DNA from 2 places in the Maricaulis sp. W15 genome. Region 1 is predicted to be linked to the other one. Evidence: predicted binding sites of a transcription regulator. Region 1 holds the regulator's gene; the other holds the start of a gene.

Region 1 (9,812 bases):
CTGGGCGTCGTCGAAATAGGCCGGAACCGTGATCACGGCTTTTTCGACCTTCTCGCCGAGATAGCTTTCCGCCGTTTCCTTCATCTTCTGCAGGGTGAAGGCGGAGATTTCCGACGGCGAGTATTTCTTGTCGCGGCCCTTGACCCAGGCGTCATTGCTGTCGGACGGGACGATGGCGTAGGGCACCATGTCGATGTCCTTCTTGACCGTCGGGTCGTCCATCATGCGGCCGATCAGGCGCTTGATGGCAAAAAAGGTGTAGTCGGGGTTGGTGACGGCCTGGCGTTTCGCCGGCTGGCCGATCAGGCGCTCGCCATCCTCGGTGAAGGCCACGACGGACGGGGTGGTCCGGACGCCTTCGGAATTCTCGATGACCTTTGGCTGGCCGCTTTCCATAACAGCCACACAGGAATTGGTCGTACCCAGGTCGATGCCGATGACCTTGCTCATTGATCGCTTCTCCGTTTTTTCAAAGCGGGACCCGTCCGGCGAATGCGCGGCCTCCAAAAGAAGCACCTCACACCCCGCTGACTGCCCCCTTCGGGATCGTCATTGATGATACCGGTGTGCCGACACCGGTCTGGTTCAAATGTTCGCGGGAATAACCCTGCGCTCAGTGGGCGATTTAGGGAGGGACGGCGAACAGTGCAAGGCCCGTGACCGGTCGCCAGCGCATTCGCAGCAGTTATATGCTATGATAACGCCCTGATCCCGGGAGGCCCACCATGCTCCGTTTCCTGACTGTTTCGATAGTGCTGGGAATTGCCCTGACCGGTACAGCCCTGTCGCAGGATGATGATGGCGGCGGCGAGGATGGCGAAACCGGCGGTGGTGGGCCGGCCGGTGACAATGGCGGACAGCCAATAGACCCATTGATCCGAGACCGTTTCGAACCGGATGATTCAACGAATATTTTCGCTGATGTCCGGGCCCATGATGGCGACAGCTCGACACACGATACCGACGCGCGCGCCTTTACGCACGGCTCGAACCTCACACTGGGCGAGCGTGATCCGAATTCGCCCGCCAGCCGGGGCATGATGGCCCATGAGCTGAGCCATACACTCCAGCAAAGCATGGGAGACCCGCAATCCTCATCGGACAGCGCGACTGATGACGGGAGCGATGAGGATGGGGAGCGCGACGACAAGCCTGCCGATGAGCGGCCCGAGCCGGTTCGTCGTGGTGACCGGCCTGAGCGCGGGGAGCGCCCGCACTGATTTTGTTTTGAATTCCCGGAGCGCGCGGCTGGTAGTTGAGCGTCAAACCCCTACTTTGTCGGTTGATGACAGCTGCATTCATTCCTCCCGACGGATTTCGTTTCCTGCCCGGCTATTTCGACCGGGCAGCCCAGGCAGAATTGATCGCCGCCGTGGTCGATGGTGCCCGATCCGCGCCGTTCTGGCGCCCCAGCATGCCTCGTACCGGTCAGCCTCTGTCCGTCAGAATGACGAATTTCGGTACCCTGGGCTGGGTCACTGACAAGGCCAAAGGGTATCGCTATGAGCCGGAGCATCCGGACACCGGCTCGGCATGGGCGCCGATGCCGGATCCCCTCCTGGCCCTGTGGGATGCAGTGTCGGACTACCCGGCCCGGCCTGAGGCCTGTCTGGTCAATTGGTATGCGCCTGACAGCCGCATGGGCATGCATGTGGACTGGGATGAAGAAGCGACCGATGCCGCGGTGGTGTCGGTTTCGCTGGGCGACAAGGCGCGCTTTCGCATCGGTGGACCGCAAAGAGGTGGCAAGACGGCCTCACTGGTATTGTCATCCGGTGATGTCGTCGTGCTCGGCGGCGAAGCGCGGCGTTGCTATCACGGCGTCGACCGGATTTATCCGGGCACATCGACCTTGCTGCCACGGGAGGCATTTCCGGGCGGCGGCCGGATCAATCTGACGATGCGGCGGGTAAAGCTGGCGGTGTGACGGCAGCGATCGCGGCGCCCATACTGAACAGGTCCTGCCAGTAAATCTCGCGCCAGCTCGGATCCAGGCGTTCGAGCATTTCAGCCTCGGCGGACCCGAGCGCATAAAAGGCCACCCGGCCCTGCGCTTCCAGGTCGAGCTGCGTCAGCTCGGCAATCATGCGATCAAGCTGGCCGGCGGCAAGCTGCCGGTGGCGCGGATTCTCGCGTCCGGATTCGCGCATAACGGCCAGCTCGGTCCAGCGCGCCACGCCTTCCTTCCAGCTTTGCATCTCATAATATCGGGCGTCGGCTTCCGAAACCGAGGCCAGAAAGGCCGCCCGCCGGTCGAGATAGTCAGCGAAACCGGCTTCCAGTGCCGTTCGGTCCGGCGCTGCGAGGACGGTCAGCGCCGTGTCCGCCAACTCGCGGGCCAGGGCAATGGTTTCTGCCCGAGCATAAGGGAACGGATAGTTCAAAATCCACATCGATGTCTGGTCATCGCCACTCAGGCCCAGCGCAAGCGCCTGCTCGTACTGGCCTGGCTGGGAATCCTGCATCTGATGCATGTGCTCGTGAATAAGCGTCATCATCCAGCTGTCGAGCGTGAGACCGGTTGCTTCCGGCGTTCCGACCACAATCGTCGGGACACCGTCTATCGCGGGAAAGCTGGCCAGCATGTTGGGCGGAAAGACCCGATCGCGGGTCGCCAGGGTGCAGCCGGTTTCGGCATCGTCGGTCTGGCGGGCAAACCCGTTCGCCGGACCGTCATGGCACAAGAGGGACTCTTGCTCACCATGAATGAGAAGGACGCTGTCCGGCGCATCGGCGAAGCCCGGCCAGATGATGTCGCCCGCTTCGGCATTGATTGTCTGTGCGACAGCAATTTGCTCAAGCAGCTGCAAGTCCGGCCGGACTGTCGTGGGCTTTGCCTGGTCAGCGGTGCAGGTGATGAGGGCGATAGAGGCAAGGCGAAGGATCATGGTGCTACTCCGAGTTCGTGCCCGGAAACTGTCCGCACGGACCTCAAGCGAAGTTGTCGAGAAAATGAAGGTTCGGCAATCACAAGGCGTGGGCGGGTGTCGGGAACAATCCAAGCATCCACGCGTTACACCCCCGTATCGAAAGTCGAACCAATACGGGAGACGTCGTCATGATCAAGTCGTTGCTCATTGTTTCTGTTGCCGTTGTGGGCCTGTCAGCCTGTGGCGCGACGACCCGCGGTGCGGCCACCGGCGCAGCCATGGGTGCGGCTGCCGGTGCCGTGATCGGCAATAATACCGGCTCGGGTGATGCCGAGACCGGCGCCATCATTGGCGGTGTGGTCGGTGGCGCGGCCGGCGCCTATGCCGGTTGTCGCTCGGAAGGCGGCTGTCGCTGGACCGAGGACAATCCCAACCAGTCCCGCCTCTATCTCGATGAGCGCGCCAATCGCTATTACTACGTCAACAATCGCGATGGCTGCACCTATTGGCGCAATGGTGAGTATCGCGCCTGCTAACGGCGATACGGTGGATGTGGCCGAATGAAAAGAGCGCTGGAGCCTGCGGGTTCCGGCGCTTTTTTGTGTCCGATGGCGTGGATATCAGGCCTAGCCGGGGATTTCCCGGTTGGGTGCTTCGTCGTCAGGCAGGTAATTCAGCGCCGTCATCGGCAGGGAGCGGCCATTGGCCTGGACGATGCGGACATGTTTGCGGCCCAGTCGGCGCGGTTCCGGCACGCCGCAGGAATGGGCGATCATCTCGACATGCTGGCGCACCGTGTTGGCGTAAGCGGCGACCCGCTCGGCCTTGTCCTTGACCACGAGACCGCGCTGCAGGTGTTTCTTGTGGGTCGTGACGCCGGTCGGGCAGGTATTCTTGTGGCATTTCAGCGCCTGGATGCAGCCGAGCGAGAACATAAAGCCGCGGCCGCACTGGATGAAGTCGGCGCCGGCCGCGAGCGCCCAGGCGACCGCCCCCGGGGTCAGTAATTTGCCTGACGCGACCACGCGGATACGGTCCTTCAAGCCATAGCGTTCGAGGATGGAGACCACGATCGGCAGGCTTTCTCGGATCGTCAGCCCGACATTGTCCATCAGCGCCATCGGCGCCGCGCCGGTGCCGCCATCACCACTGTCTATGGTGAAGAAGTCGGGGGCACTCTCCGGTCCGCGCTTGGTGATCTCGACGCACAGCTCGTCAATCCAGCCATAGGCGCCGATCACCGCCTTGAAACCGACTGGCTTGCCGGTGACCTGCCGGATATGCTCGATCATGTCGAGCAGACCTCCGATATCGTCGAACTCGGGGTGCCGATTGGGCGAGATCGAGGCCTGACCAACGGGAATGCCGCGTATCGCTGCGACTTCGGCGGTCACTTTCTCGGCCGGCAGGATGCCGCCCTTGCCCGGCTTGGCGCCCTGCGACAGCTTGAGTTCGAACATGCGCACGGTTTCGTGGGCGGCAACTTCGCGCAGCTTCTCGTCGGACAGGCCGCCCAGCTCGTCGCGGACACCGTATTTGGCGGTGCCGATCTGGAAGACGAGGTCGCAGCCGCCTTCCAGGTGCATCGGTGACAGCCCGCCCTCACCGGTATTCATCCAGATGCCGGCCTTGGCGGCCCCGCGTGACAGCGCCCGCACCGCCGGTTTGGACAGGGCGCCATAGCTCATGCCGGAAACATTGAAGAAGGACGGTGCGTCATAGGGGATGCGGGCGTCCGGTCCGACCCGCATCGGCTGGGTATCGGCGGCATGGTCGTCCAGCAGCGGGAATGGACAATTGACGAAGATCGCATTGCCCGGCTTGTCCATCGGCTTGGTCGAGCCGAATGGAATTGTGCCGCCCTTGCCCTCCGATGAACGGCCCACCCACTCCCGTTCAGCCCGGTTGAAGGGCAGCTCCTCGCGATCCATGGCGAAGAAATACTGCCGGAAGAATTCGCCCAGCGTTGTGAAGAGCGAACGGAAGCGACCGACGACGGGATAATTGCGCCGAATCGCGTCGCGCGTCTGGGTGATGTCGGTAACATACATGAGCAAGGCGATCAGGGCCGCCAGGCCGACGGCGAGAATGAACGCCTGGGCCAGGATGTTCATGGCATCTATCGCCCAACCAGGCAGCATTGTCATGGGTGTCTCCCGCTCGTTCGCGCCGTATCATGACCCGTCATCGAGCGTGATGCGAGAGTCCGCGGCGCGAATGTTGCGGGTGTGACGCCCGGCGTGGAGGCTAGGCCTTCACGTCGACATTGCCGCCGGTACCGCCGGACGCGTCACCATTGCCGGCCACCGGGCCGGAGGAGACGGCGACCATGGCGGCGCGCAGGGTGCGGTCGGCGATCACGAAACCGGTCTGCATGACGGCAGCAATCTTGCCGGCGCCATGTTCGGACGGAATCTGGGCAACGGCCTGGTGCCTGTGCGGATCGAAAGTGTCACCCGGCTGCGGGTCGACCTTCTTGACGCCGTGACGCTCCATCTTGGTGGCCATGGCCTTTTCGGTCATGGCCACGCCTTCGACGAGGTTTTTCACAGCGTCCGGTGCGTCGGCGAGGGCGGTCTCGTCAACGGCGCTCATGGCGCGCGTGAGATTGTCGGAAATGTCGAGCATGTCCTTGGCGAAGCTGGAAACGGCGTAGCTGCGGGCATCGGCGACATCGCGTTCGGCACGGCGGCGCGTGTTCTCGGCCTCGGCCAGGGCACGCAACAGCTTGTCCCGCATGGAATCAAGTTCTCCGGTCAGCTTGAGGACCGGGTCCAGCTCGGTCGTTTCGTCTGCCGTTTGGTCTGCCGGGTCGACAGCCGCTTCGGCGCTGTCTTCAGCAGCGGCGGGTGCGGTTTCGTCCTGCGGGGCTTGCGGGTCTTCGTGCGGCTTGTTCTCTGTGTCGCTCATCTGTCTTCACTCTCGCGATCGCGCGCTGTCCAGTATCTGTCCGACCACACGGGCGGTGTAGTCGACGAGGGGGATAACACGGGCATAGTTCAAACGGGTGGGGCCAATTACACCCAGCGCCCCGATGATTTCCTGTTCGGCATTCATATAGGGCGCCACGATCACACTGGAACCCGACAGACTGAAAAGCGGGTTTTCGGCGCCGATGAACAGGCGCACGCCCTGGGCGTCGCGGGCCTTGTCCAGCAAGGTGATCAGCTCTTCCTTGCGCTCGATGTCGTCAAACAGGAGGCGGATGCGTTCCAGGTCGCTGGCGGCCTCGAGGCTTTCCAGAAGGCGAGCTTGGCCGCGCACGATCAGCGAGCGTTCGCGGCCCTGGCCACCGCTCCAGTCGGCCAGCCCCAGCGTCACAAGGCTTTCCGCGGCGCCGTCAAGAGCGGAACGACGTTCGGCAATTTCGAGCTCAATGGCCTTGCGGGCATCGCTCAGCGTGCGTCCCTTGAGGCGAGTGGACAGGTAATTGCCGGCCTCGATCAGCGCGGCCGGCGGGATGCCGTCCGGTGTTCGCATCAGCCGGTTCTCGACGCTGCCATCCTCAAACACCAGAACCGCCAGCATTTCCACAGCGGACAAGGGTACGAATTCCACATGCCGCATCGGCGCTTCGCGCTTCGAGGTGATCACCAAACCGGCGCCGCCAGCAAGCCCGCCAAGGAGGGAGGTTGCCTCAGTCAGCAAATCCTGTGTCGAGCGCCCGGATACTGAAACCTGCCCTTCGATAGCCTTGCGCTCATCTGCCGACAATTCGCCAACCTGCAGTAGGCCATCAACGAAAAGGCGCAGGCCGGCATGGGTCGGCATGCGACCGGCGCTGGAATGCGGCGCGCTCAACAGGCCGAGATCGGCGAGGTCGGCCATCGTGTTGCGGATCGAGGCCGGCGACAGGGAGAGATTGCCGGTCTGCGACAGGGTGCGCGAGCCGACCGGGTCGCCGGAGCGCAGATAGGCTTCCACGATCTCGCGAAAGATCGTGCGCATGCGGTCATCCAGCGCGGCCAGGGCCGATTGCGGTGCGGTCTGGGACATGAGTCTTCAATTAGTCGTGCCTGCGCCCGGGTTCAATCCGCTTTGCGCGTGCTTGGCGCTTGAAGCCCACCGACAACGCCGCTAGGAGCGGGGCATGACAGCACCGACACCGGAGACGAGCATGAGACCCAATGGACGCGCCCGCGACGCCATGCGCGAAATCAGCCTCGAGGCCGGCGCCTCGCTCTATGCCGAAGGCTCCTGTCTGGCCCGTTTCGGCGGCACGCATGTCCTGTGCACCGCCAGCATTGAAGAAAGCGTCCCGCCGTGGATGCGCGGTAGCGGCAAGGGTTGGGTGACGGCGGAATACGGCATGTTGCCGCGGGCGACGCATACGCGTTCGCGCCGTGAAGCGTCTGCCGGTAAGCAGTCCGGCCGCACCCAGGAAATCCAGCGTCTGATCGGTCGCTCCCTGCGCGCCGTTGTGGATCTCAAAGCCCTCGGCGAGCGCCAGATCACCATCGATTGCGATGTCCTGCAAGCTGATGGCGGCACCCGGACGGCGGCCATCACCGGTGCCTGGGTGGCGCTGAAACAGGCGACCGGCTATCTGATCGAGGAAGGCTTGCTGACCGAGGACCCGGTTCACGGCCAGCTCGCGGCCATCTCCTGCGGTGTCATCGACGGCGAAACCCGGCTCGACCTTGAATACGAGGAGGACCGCCGCGCCGAGGCCGACGCCAATTTCGTGCTGACCGACAAGGGCGGGATTGTCGAGATCCAGGCCACCGCGGAAGACAAGCCGATCCCGGAGACAGATTTCGACCTGCTGTTCGCCCTCGCCAAGGCCGGCGTCACCGACCTGTGCGCGGCGCAACTGGCCGCACTGAAGGCTTAGTACTTGCACTGAAGGCGGAAGCCGGTTGAATTAAAGAACAGACGGCGGGGGCGCGCTGGGGGGCTGGAAACGGCCCGCACGGCCTCTTTGGGAAGGGGCTACCGTGCAGGCCCACCCCCGCCGTCTGTCCCGTCGACCCTTGGGTCGGCGGTCTTTGGGTGACGTTCGCGCCTATTCGGCTGCGTCGGCGTCATCGTCCTCATCATCAAAACTCAGCAGGTCGCCGGGCTGGCAACCCAGTTCGCGGCAGAGCGCTTCCAGGGTCGAGAAGCGGACGGCCTTGGCTTTGCCTGTCTTGAGGATGGACAGGTTGGCCATGGTGATGCCGACACGGTCGCAGAGTTCGGTCAGCGACATGCGGCGCTCGAGGAGCATGCGATCAAGAGTGACGCGAATGGGCATGGTGTGCGTCTCCCCTAAATCGTCAATTTTTGTTCTTGGCGCATCCGCGCGCCTTCGCGGAAGACTTCCGCCAGGACCAGAAGCGCCACCACGGCGAACCAGGCCCCCAGATCAATTCCGTCCACGCCTGCCAGTTCGAGCCCGCCGACCACCGGATTATCGGTATCCAGAAGGGTCAGGATCATGGCGACCGCACCCTGGGTGACATGACGCAGGACCTGGTAGGCGGCGATGGCAATCGCGATTACCCGCAAATGGCCGGCATTTTCCGGTACGAAGGGGTCGCCGGCGATCAGGGTCGAGAAGATGCGGCGCAGCCGGTCGATCACGACCAGGAAGGCGACGATCTCGGCGACGAAGATCGGGTAGACCCAGCCGTGATTGCGGATGGTCTCAAAAAACTGTGTGACGAAGCTCGGCGAATAACCAAGCCAGTCCATCAGCAGGGTGGCGCCGGTTGCAATCAGGACGAGGGCTGCAAAACCCAATAGGGCCCAGGCCAGGTACCAGACCACGTCCAGTACCACCTTCAAAACGGATGCGAGTGATCCGCTTCCCAGTGCCTTCATAGCCGCCCCTTCCCTGCTAGGCGTCGCACGCGAGGTCCGGTGACCTTAATCCGTTTGACCGGACCTCACGCGACTTTTTCCATCATGCCGCGACCGGGGCAATGGCGTAGAACGCGCCGGCGCCGACAGCGACGAGCAGCATGAGGTTGATGGCGATGGAGCCGATCATCTGCATGCCTGAATTGTTGGACCTGACCATTTCACTGTTTCCTTTGTCTTGTATCTGACCAATTACCGTTGTCATTCATGTTGTTCGGACGACGTGTCCCGTCCTTGTTGTTTATCGATAAACACAAAGTTCGGCGGGCGCAAGCGAAAAATATCGTTTTTCGATATGAATTTTTCGAAAGGCGATAAATGAGATGGCGCGGGAGCGGCAAAATGAACCGGGAAACCTGGGTGCTGGCGAGCCATAACGCCGGTAAAATCAAGGAGATGGAGCGGATTCTGGCCCCCTTCGGAGTGACCCTGAAGAGCGCCCGCGACCTCGCCCTTCCTGAACCGGAAGAAACCGAGACGACATTTCGCGGTAACGCGGCGCTGAAGGCGCGGGCGGCCTGTGAGGCGACGGGCCTGCCTTGCCTGGCCGATGATTCCGGACTGTCTGTCGATGCGCTCGGGGGTGATCCCGGCATCCATTCAGCCCGCTGGGCCGGCGAGCCGCGCGATTTCAGTCGCGCCATGCAGCGGGTCGAGGACGCGCTTTCGGCGTCTGGCAGCGCTGACCGCACTGCGCGCTTTGTCTGCACGATTGCCCTGGCTCGACCTGGCGAGGACATTGTCTTCTTTGAGGGCGAGGTCGAAGGCGAGATCGTCTGGCCGCCGCGTGGTCCGGAAGGTTTCGGCTATGATCCTGTCTTCCAGCCCGCCGGTCATGACCGCACATTCGGCGAGATGAGCGCTGACGAGAAGCGCCAGCTCAGCCATCGCGCCCGTGCGCTGGACGCGATGGTCGCGCAGGGTTTCCAGCGATGACCGATCTCGGCCAGGCGCTCGGGCTTTACCTGCACTGGCCCTATTGCGCGCGGATCTGTCCCTATTGCGATTTCAATGTCTATCGGCCCAAGGGCGATGACGAGGCGCTGCTCGCGGCAATTCTGGACGACATGGCGGACTGGCGCGAGCGCACCGGGCCGC
Region 2 (9,812 bases), on a different contig from region 1:
CGACGGCCGCCAATCTTGGCGAAGCGGACACCGGCCCGTTCCATCTCGGTCAGGTCAAGCTCGACATGGTGGATCTGGTCAATCGAGAAGCGGAAGCCGAAATCGGCCATGCGGGCCATGTTGCGGGCCGCAATGGCGTCACGCTCTTCAAAGGCCTGCTGCGAAATCTCGAAGATCAGTGACCCGGACAGATCCTTGTTCTGGCGGATAAAGTCGAGGAATTCCGGGAAGAAGGTCTCGTCGGCCAGGGAGTTGAGCGAGACATTGCAGAAAATCGCAACCTTGCGGTCCTGGCCGGTCAGGCGGCGCACGATCTGGACGCAACGGAACAAGAGGAGATTGTCGACCTCGGTCATCAGGCCGGCCTCTTCGGCGGCGGCCATGAAGGCGCCCGGTGCCAGGATGCGGCCGGTGGCGTCGCGCAGGCGGGTATAGCTCTCATAAAAGGCCGTGCGGCGCTGTGGCAGGGTGACGACCGGCTGCAGGTAAAGATCGACGCGGTTGGCAGCGAGTGCCTCGCGAACCGTGTCGATGTCGGTGCGCGAGGAGGATGCGGCAGCCGTCGGCATGTCGGCCCGCGCTTGCGCGTCGGCGGGGCCGACGCGACGGACCAGATCTTCCAGCACCTTCACTTCATGAACCAAGGCATTATCGCGCTCGACCGATTCCGCGCGCAATTCGTCGGCGATCTCGTCAATGCGCGACTGGGCCGCCTCGAATTCCTCGGCAAGCGCCAGATTGGCCGCCTTGAGTTCATGGATCTCGGATTCCAGCGCCCGACGCTCCTGGCCACGGGCGGCGGCCGAATGGGCCATGCCGGCCACGACGAAGACGATCGCCCCCATCATCCAGGCATTGAGCGTCGGCATCAGACCGAAGAACTCGAAGCCGATCGCGGCAACGGCCGCAATGGTGATGTAGGTCAGCAGGATCAAAATGTCGGATGCGCGGGGCATGTCGGGCCTTCGAATCAGCGAAACGTCAGGTGTGCTTGAAGGTTAAACTGTGTTGGCGCGGGTTGTCGTTTGGTTAACGAAGGTAAACCCTGATCGGGCATTCACCATCTAACATATTGATCTATAATGACATGCATAAATTAAAGCGGCCCGCCTTGGAGGCGGGCCGCTGGTCGTTTCCTGTGGAGAATCAGTTTGCCTACGAGGCGGCGTGCGGCCGGATCAGGATTTCAACGCGACGATTGCGCTGACGCCCGTCCGCCGTGTCATTCGAGGCGATCGGTGAACGCTCGCCCATGCCGGCGATGTAGAAACGGTCCCGCAACACGCCTTGGGCGATGAGATAATTGCCGACCGACAGGGCCCGACGCTCGGAGAGCTGCTGGTTGTAGTCCGCGGCGCCAACCGAGTCGGCATGACCAACAACATCGACATAAGTGGCCGGGTAACGGTTCAGCACCGTCGAGACATCACTGAGGATGCTATAGAACTGGCCCTGGATGTCAGCGGAGTTGGTCGCGAAGGTGACATCGCCCGGCATGATCAGGCGCAGATCATTGCCCTCGCGGCGGACACCAACGCCGGTGTCGGACAGGGCTTCGCGCATGGCCGTTTCCTGGCGGTCCATGTAATTGCCGATGGCCCCACCGGCGAGCGCGCCGATGCCGGCACCGATCAGGGCGTTGGTCCGGCCCTCTTCGCTGTCATTGGTGTTGGTGAGATAACCCAGCGCCGCACCGGCAGCTGCGCCCAGGAGAATGCCGCGCCCCGTATTGTTGGCCCGGGTCTCGCCGGTATAGGGGTCGGTCGTCGTGCAGGCTGCCATGGACAGCGCAGCGACGGTCAGAATGGTCGTGCGGAGAATGGTTGGGCGGAGTTTCATCGTGTATCCCTCTCGGTGACGCAACTAGATGCCTATCATATCGATTTATATGACAGCTATGGCAATGGCGGATTTATCTTTCCGGATATGAACGCAAGCTGACCGGCGATCCGTCGAACTCAAGCGGCACAAATTGCACCGGATCTCCCTTGACGGACGAGCGGCGACAACCTATCTCCGCCGCTGTTAGCAGTCGACTGGGGTGAGTGCCAACAACCCCCACCGACCGCGATGAACCTTCAGTCCTCTGTTTGGAGAAAACCCAAGATGACTTTTCGTCCTCTGCACGACCGCGTGCTGGTGAAGCGCGTTGAAGAAGAGTCCACGTCCAAAGGCGGGATCATCATCCCCGACACGGCCAAGGAAAAGCCCCAGGAAGGCGAAGTTGTCGCCATCGGTGGCGGCGCCATCAAGGATGACGGCACTGTGCGCCCGCTCGACGTCAAGGCCGGTGATCGCATCCTGTTCGGCAAATGGTCCGGCACCGAAGTCACCGTTGACGGTGTCGAGCTGCTGATCATGAAAGAGTCCGACATTCTCGGCGTGATGGCGTAAGCCGCACACCTGATCAGAACACCCCTCTCAAGCTAGAAGAACGGAAATATTCCAATGGCTGCCAAAGACGTACTTTTCGGCTCCGACGCGCGTGAACGCATGCTGCGCGGCGTCGATATCCTCGCCAATGCTGTCAAGGTCACACTCGGTCCCAAGGGCCGCAATGTGGTCATCGAAAAATCCTTCGGCGCACCGCGCACCACCAAGGACGGCGTCTCCGTCGCGAAGGAAATCGAACTGACGGACAAGTTCGAGAACATGGGCGCACAAATGCTGCGCGAAGTGGCCTCGAAGACCAATGATGTCGCCGGCGACGGCACCACGACCGCCACGGTCCTGGCCCAGTCCATCGTCCGTGAAGGCATGAAGTCGGTTGCTGCCGGCATGAACCCGATGGACCTCAAGCGCGGCATCGACAAGGCCGTCGCCATCGTCATGGAAGACATCAAAGCGAGCTCCACCCCGGTGAAGGACTCCGCTGAAGTCGCCCAGGTCGGCACCATCTCCGCCAATGGCGAGAAGGAAATCGGCGAGATGATCGCCAAGGCCATGGACAAGGTCGGCAAAGAGGGTGTCATCACCGTCGAGGAAGCCAAGTCCCTGGAAACCGAGCTGGACGTCGTCGAAGGCATGCAGTTCGACCGCGGCTACCTGTCGCCTTACTTCATCACCGACGCCGACAAGATGCAGGCCGAGCTGGAAGAGCCCTATATCCTGCTCTTCGAAAAGAAGCTGACCTCGCTGCAGCCGATGCTGCCGATCCTGGAAGCCGTGGTTCAGTCCTCGCGTCCGCTGCTGATCATTGCGGAAGACGTTGAAGGCGAAGCCCTGGCGACCCTCGTGGTCAACAAGCTGCGTGGCGGCCTGAAGATCGCCGCTGTCAAGGCGCCGGGCTTTGGTGATCGCCGCAAGGCGATGCTGGAAGATCTCGCCATCCTGACCGGTGGCCAGGTGATCTCTGAAGATCTCGGCATCAAGCTGGAAACCGTCACCCTCGACATGCTTGGCTCGGCCAAGCGCGTCACCATCACCAAGGACGACACCACGGTCGTCGACGGCGTTGGCGACAAGGCCCAGATCGAAGCCCGCGTCAGCCAGATCCGTCGCCAGTCCGAGGAAACCACCTCTGATTACGACCGTGAGAAGCTGCAGGAACGTCTGGCCAAGCTGGCCGGCGGCGTCGCGGTGATCAAGGTCGGCGGTGCCACCGAGATCGAAGTGAAAGAGAAGAAGGACCGCGTCGACGACGCCCTCAATGCCACCCGCGCTGCGGTTGAAGAAGGCATTGTCCCGGGCGGCGGCGTTGCCCTGCTGAAGGCCTCCGCCAAGCTGGCCGGCCTGAAGGGTGACAATCCGGACCAGACCCAGGGTATCGCCATCGTGGCCCGCGCCCTGCAGTCCCCGATCCGCCAAATCGCCACCAATTCAGGTGTCGAAGGCTCGATCGTGGTCGGCAAGGTCATGGAAAACGCTTCCGCGACCTTCGGCTTCAACGCCCAGACCGAAGAGTATGGCGACATGCTCGCCTTCGGTGTGATCGACCCGGCCAAGGTTGTCCGCACAGCCCTTCAGGACGCGGCCTCCGTCGCCTCCCTGCTGATCACCACGGAAGCTGCCGTGGCTGATACGCCGAAGGAAGAAGGCGCCGGTGGCGGCATGCCTGACATGGGCGGCATGGGCGGAATGGGTGGCATGGGCGGCATGATGTAATCATGCCGGTCACCTGACCGACTAAAAGAGAGGCCCGCTCCGATGGAGCGGGCCTTTTCTTTTGCCATGCCCCCATGAGTCCGCCCATCGATCAAAAGTGAGCCGTCCGGCAAGCCGGACGGCGGCGGCGGAATGGGTGGCATGGGCGGCATGATGTAACAAACATCATAAAGCCGCCCATCATCGAAAGGTGAGCAGACCGGCAAGCCGGTCTGCGGGGGCGGCATGATGTAATCATGCCGGTCACCTGACCGAACAAAGGAAAGGGCCGTCCCGATGGGGCGGCCCTTTTCTTTTGTTCTCTCGGCGCGCTTCCCTCTCCCTCGGGAGAGGGTCAAGGTGAGGGGCAAATCGCGGTGCCAACCACCCAATCCCCTCATCCGCCCCCTTTGGGGCACCTTCTCCCAAGGGAGAAGGAAGACGCGCGAAGGACTTATTCCATTTGCCTTGCGACATGGCCCCCTCTCCGCGTTATGGTCGCGCCAGCAATTTTCGAGGGGTTCGCCATGAAATACCTGATTTCCGCTTCCAGCCTGGCGCTGGCCGGCCTGCTGGCCGCCTGCCAGCCGGCCGGGACCGGCACCGAAACCGAGATCGCCGAGGCGCCCGCTGCGGCCGCTGAGGCCGTTGCCCGCTACGATGCGGCCACCTTCCACCAGACCACCAGCTTCGGCCTCGCCTCATCAGCCGGTTTTGCCTGGTCGGCAGATGACAGCCGGATCCTGATCTCCTCGGACGAGACCGGCGTGTTCAATGCCTATGCCGTCGATCCGCAAACGGGTGAGCGCGAGGCGCTGACGACATCCGACACCAATGCCACCTTCGCCCTGTCCTGGTTCCCGACCGATGACCGCGCCGTGGTGACCGCCGACAGCGGCGGCAATGAAATCTCCCACATCTTCGTGCGCGAGCTCGATGGCCGTCTCAATGACATCACCCCCGGCGAAGAAGTGCGAGCGCAATTCCTCGGCTGGTCGCCGGATGGCAATGACATGTGGCTGATGACCAATGAGCGCGACCAGAGCGCCATGGACATCTATGCCTATGACACGCTGAGCTATGAGAGCGGCTTCGTCTTCCAGAATGATGATGCGCTGGAGATCGGCGATGTCAGCCCGGACGGGCGTTGGGTCGCCCTGGTGCGCAACCGCACCTCGGCCGACAGCGACATCCTGCTGCTCGACCTGGCCTCCGGCGAGACCGAGCCCAGCGTGATCACGGCCCACGAAGGCAATATCGCGCATGGCGTCTACACTTTCACGCCAGACAGTTCGCAGCTTGTCTATGCCACGGACGAGCATGGCGAATTCAACCAGGCCTGGACCTATGACCTGTCCGACGGCACCACAGCGCCGTTGATCGAGGCCGAATGGGACGTCCAGTTCGTGATCTATTCCGACACGGGCCGATACCGCGTCTCCGGCATCAATGCCGATGCCCGCACCGAGGTGACCATTCTCGACACCATGAGTGGCGAGACCCTGACCCTGCCCGAACTGCCGGCCGGTGATATTGGCTCGGTCCGTTTCTCCCGCGACGAGGGCCGCATCGCCTTCCTGATCAATTCGGCGACCTCGCCGTCCAATCTCCATGTCGTGGACCTGGCCAGCCAGAACCATGCCCAACTGACCAATGCCCTCAATCCGGCCATCTCGGAAGACGAGATGGTGGACGCGCAGGTCGTCCGCTTTGAAAGCTTCGACGGGCTGGAAATCCCGGGCATTCTCTATCGCCCGCATGAGGCCAGCGCCGACAATCCGGTGCCGGCGCTGGTCTGGGTGCATGGCGGCCCGGGCGGGCAAAGCCGGATCGGCTATTCCGCTACCATCCAGCACCTCGTCAATCACGGCTATGCTGTCTATGCCGCCAATAACCGCGGCTCGTCAGGCTATGGGAAGACCTTCTTCCACATGGATGACCGCCGTCATGGCGAGGAAGACCTGCGCGACATTGTCGCCGCCGGTGACTGGCTGCGGTCACAGGACTGGGTCTCGGCAGACGAGGTCGGCGTGATCGGTGGGTCCTATGGCGGCTTCATGACCGCCGCCGCCCTCACCTTCCATCCCGAAGCCTTCGAGGTCGGCATCAATATTTTCGGTGTCACCAATTGGGAGCGCACCCTGGCCTCGATCCCGCCCTGGTGGGAGAGCTTCCGCGAAGCGCTCTATGACGAGATGGGCGATCCGGCGACCGACGGCGAGCGTCACCACGCCATCTCCCCGCTCTTCCACGCCGAGAATGTGATCCGTCCGATGCTGGTCATCCAGGGCGCCAATGACCCGCGCGTGCTGCAGGTTGAGAGCGACGAGCTGGTCGAGGCTGTCCGCGCCAATGGCGTGCCGGTGGAATATGTTCTCTTCCCGGATGAGGGCCACGGCTTCCGCCGCCGCGAGAACCGCATCACGGCGTCGGAGGCCTATGTGAGCTTCCTGGATGAGTATCTGCGTGAGCAGGACGACGCTCCGGCCGAGTAAGTCGACGGAAGTCAAAGCCGGGACAGATGCCTTGCGCATATGTCCCGGTGACCTAGCCGGTCAGCTGGCGCAACAGATCCTGCTGGACGCCCTGACCGGCCCCGCCGACTAAAGCCCGACTCGCGCCTTCAGCACAGCCAGTCGGGCCACCGACTGGTTGATGCGCTCTTCGGTCAGGCGGCCTTCCGAGATGGCCGCCACCACCCAGTCAACAATGCGTTGCGGGAGTTCGGCATCCGGGGCGGCGGAGTTGGACAGCATGATCATGTCATTGCCGGCCTCGATGGCGTTGATCACGGCCTCGCGCTGGTCGTAATTATCGCGGATGGCGCCCATGTCGAGATCATCGGTCATCACCACGCCATCAAAACCGAGCTGACCGCGCAGCAAGTCCTCAAGCACGGGTGCCGAGAAGGTCACCGGCACGCCGCTGGGGTCGAGCTGGCGATTGGTCAGGTGTCCGCCCATCATGAGGTGCGCCTTGCCGTCATTGATGAGTTCGCGGAAGGGGGCCAGCTCGGCCTCGCTCCAGCTCTCGGAGATGTCGACAAAACCGTCATGACTATCGCCGCGTGAGCGCCCATGTCCGGGGAAATGCTTGATCGCACAGGCCACGCCTGACGCTTCAAACGCATCGATGAAGGCCCCGGCATAGGCGGCGATGGTCTCGCCATCCGTGCCATAGGCCCGGCCATGACGACCGATCACGGCATTCTCCGCATCATGCACATCCGCGACAGGGGCGAGATTCATGTTGAAGCCGGCCGCCTTGAGCTCGCGGCCACCGATCGCATAGAGCTCGCGGGCACCACTCAGCCCGCGTTCCTCGACCACCTGCATGGCGCGGGGGATCCACGTATAGCCCATGTCACGCGACAGGCGCTGGACCAGCCCGCCTTCCTGGTCGATCGCCATCCAGGCGTCCGGCCGGGTCGCGCGGAAACGGGCGGCTGATCCTTCGGCGCCCTCGCGGGTGCGGGCATTGTGGCGCAGGAAGAGCACGCCGCCGATCCGCTTTTCGGACAGATGGGCGTCGATGATGTCGGCGCCTTCCGTTTGAGCATGCGAACCGATGAATCCCAGCAACAACATCTCGCCGACCCGCTCGGCCAGCGAGCGTTCTGCCACGGCGTCCAGCAGGCTTGCGCGGGCCGCCGGCCCAGCCGCCGCCATCAGCGTGGCCGCGAGCCCCGATTGCAGTACGCGTCGTCGATCCATTGTCCTGTCCGTCACCAACTTGCCCTGTGGTGACCATGCGGACCGGTCCGCCCGCTGGCAAGCCTGCTCGCCCCTCAGGCGCAGTCACGCGCTATAGCTTGTCGATAAAGTCCAGGCGGAGCAGGTTGGGTTCGTGACAAATTATTTAGCCGCGCACAGGGGCGCCGTAAGACTGGACTGTGCAGGTTGAGCGGACATCGAAGAGGGATATGAGCGATGAGAAAATTCTTGCTGGCAGGTGCTGCGCTTGCCGTGACCGGGGCCGCCGCCTTTGCTTTGGACGATGACGACGCCCGCCAGATGCGTGTGCATGTCAGCACCGACCACCACGCCACCTTTGTCGGCGATGATGGCCAGATCGTCGAGATCCGCGGCGCCAATGGCGACCGGACCATCCATATCGACCGTGACGGCGAGCGCTCGGTGATCCGCATCGACGGTCAGGAAATCGCGATCGACGACAACATCGTGCACGTCGATGGCAACCGCGTCGAAATCGGCCCGCGCAGCGTCATCATCATCGATGGTGACGACGTCCGCGTCGTGGAAGGTGAGCACGTCCGGATGGGCCGCGAGCTCGACATCCACATGGCCGAGCGCGCCGAACACCTTGCCGACATGGAACACAATCTCGCCCGCATCGCGATCGATCTCGATGGCTTTGACGGCGAAAGCCTGGAGGCCACGGTGATGCACTCGCTCGAGATGGCCCTGGCCGGGCTCGACGAGGATCGCGTCGTCAATTCGCGCGACTGGGAAGAGCTCAACGACGAGGAAAAGGCCGAAGTTCGCGCCGAACTCCGGGAAGCGCGCCACGAAATGCGCGAAGCCATGGAAGAGGCGCGCCGTGAGTTGCGCGAGGCCGGCATCGAGATGGAGGCCGAACGCCGTCATGCGCGGATCGAGGTCGAACGCGCCGTCCGTGACATGGCCCGCGCCGAACGCGACATCGCCCGCGCCCGTGTGGAGGTCCTGCGCGCCGACGACGAGATGCGCCGGGCCCGGGTCGAAGTCCTGCGGGCGGATGACTCCCGACGCGCCGACATCGAACGTCTGCATCAAGTGATGGGCCGCGATGATGTCAACGACATCCGGATCGAAGAGACCGATGGCCGCCAGCGTGTCTGGATCGACGGCGAAGAACAGACCGGCGATGATCTGGTCGATTGGCTCAATCGCCTGGAAGTCGATCGCCTGGCCGGCGCCGACCGTGAGGGTCGCCGTGAAAGCCGCGACGCCCGCCGCCAAATGCGGATCGAACGCGTCCAGCGGGCCGATAATCGCCGCGTTATCGAGCTGGATGGCGGCGATCGCGTCGTCATCATGGAAATCGAGACCGGCGAGGATGACGAGGAGTAACCGCGCGCCAATGCCCGTCATGAAACGGGGCGGACCAGCACGGGCGGGTCCGCCCTTTTTCTGGCCGGATACGGACAAAAAAAGGGGCTGGCAAAGGCCAGCCCCGAGATAACGGTTGGTCGATAAAGGGCGTCTCCTCCCCGAAACGCCAAAGGACAGAGCGGTCAGGCCCAGTCCGATATCGACGTTGACGTAGCGCATGCACTACGTCAACCCCAATATTCCCGGCACATGGGGATAAGCCTCACCGCTCATTCGACTTTTTGCCACTATTTGTTGCGTTGCACGACCGCTGCGACCGCACTGATCCAGGTCTCGCGGGATACAGTCTCCTGCGCCGGCTGTTCCTCGCGCCATTGCTTGTTGTCGCTGATATCTGCCGCCAGGCGGGCGCCGAGCTTGAGGTCCTTGATCGTGACCAGGCCCTGCTCCCTTTCGTCGGAACCGATGATGACCGCCGCCACCGCACCGCGGCGATCGGCATATTTCATCTGCTTGCCCATATTCCCCGAGCCCACAAAGGCCTCGGCCCGGAAACCGGCGGCCCGCAGCTCGCGCGCCATGGCGAGATAGTCGGCCGAACGATCCTTCTCGCTGGCAACGACAAGGACCAGGGGTTTCTCCTCGACCGCACCGGTCAGGCCCAGCGCCGACAGG

Evidence for each region. The regulator HrcA, encoded in region 1, represses chaperone genes, less so after heat shock. The targets are predictions, from matches to a motif close to GTTAGCANTCNNNNNNNNNGANTGCTAAC.
Region 2: AWH62_RS02540 (co-chaperone GroES) is a predicted target of HrcA. The motif match lies at 2,025-2,053, and genes of this name have one in related genera.

What each region holds. Positions count from the first base shown of each region.
Region 1 is NZ_LQXG01000016.1:281,176-290,987, forward strand. It holds gene dnaK (molecular chaperone DnaK) at 1-450, opposite strand, end outside; gene AWH62_RS09415 (DUF4157 domain-containing protein) at 726-1,220, shown strand; gene AWH62_RS09420 (alpha-ketoglutarate-dependent dioxygenase AlkB) at 1,286-1,927, shown strand; gene AWH62_RS09425 (hypothetical protein) at 1,890-2,888, opposite strand; gene AWH62_RS09430 (glycine zipper 2TM domain-containing protein) at 3,059-3,406, shown strand; gene AWH62_RS09435 (FMN-binding glutamate synthase family protein) at 3,497-5,011, opposite strand; gene grpE (nucleotide exchange factor GrpE) at 5,118-5,780, opposite strand; gene hrcA (heat-inducible transcriptional repressor HrcA) at 5,787-6,866, opposite strand; gene rph (ribonuclease PH) at 6,988-7,704, shown strand; gene AWH62_RS09455 (helix-turn-helix transcriptional regulator) at 7,876-8,106, opposite strand; gene AWH62_RS09460 (DUF2975 domain-containing protein) at 8,121-8,675, opposite strand; gene rdgB (RdgB/HAM1 family non-canonical purine NTP pyrophosphatase) at 9,057-9,650, shown strand; gene hemW (radical SAM family heme chaperone HemW) at 9,647-9,812, shown strand, end outside.
Region 2 is NZ_LQXG01000001.1:535,297-545,108, reverse strand. It holds gene AWH62_RS02550 (EAL domain-containing protein) at 1-956, opposite strand, end outside; gene AWH62_RS02545 (OmpA family protein) at 1,156-1,839, opposite strand; gene AWH62_RS02540 (co-chaperone GroES) at 2,107-2,394, shown strand; gene groL (chaperonin GroEL) at 2,449-4,104, shown strand; gene AWH62_RS02530 (S9 family peptidase) at 4,611-6,578, shown strand; gene AWH62_RS02525 (glycoside hydrolase family 3 protein) at 6,687-7,796, opposite strand; gene AWH62_RS02520 (hypothetical protein) at 8,013-9,155, shown strand; gene hisS (histidine--tRNA ligase) at 9,425-9,812, opposite strand, start outside.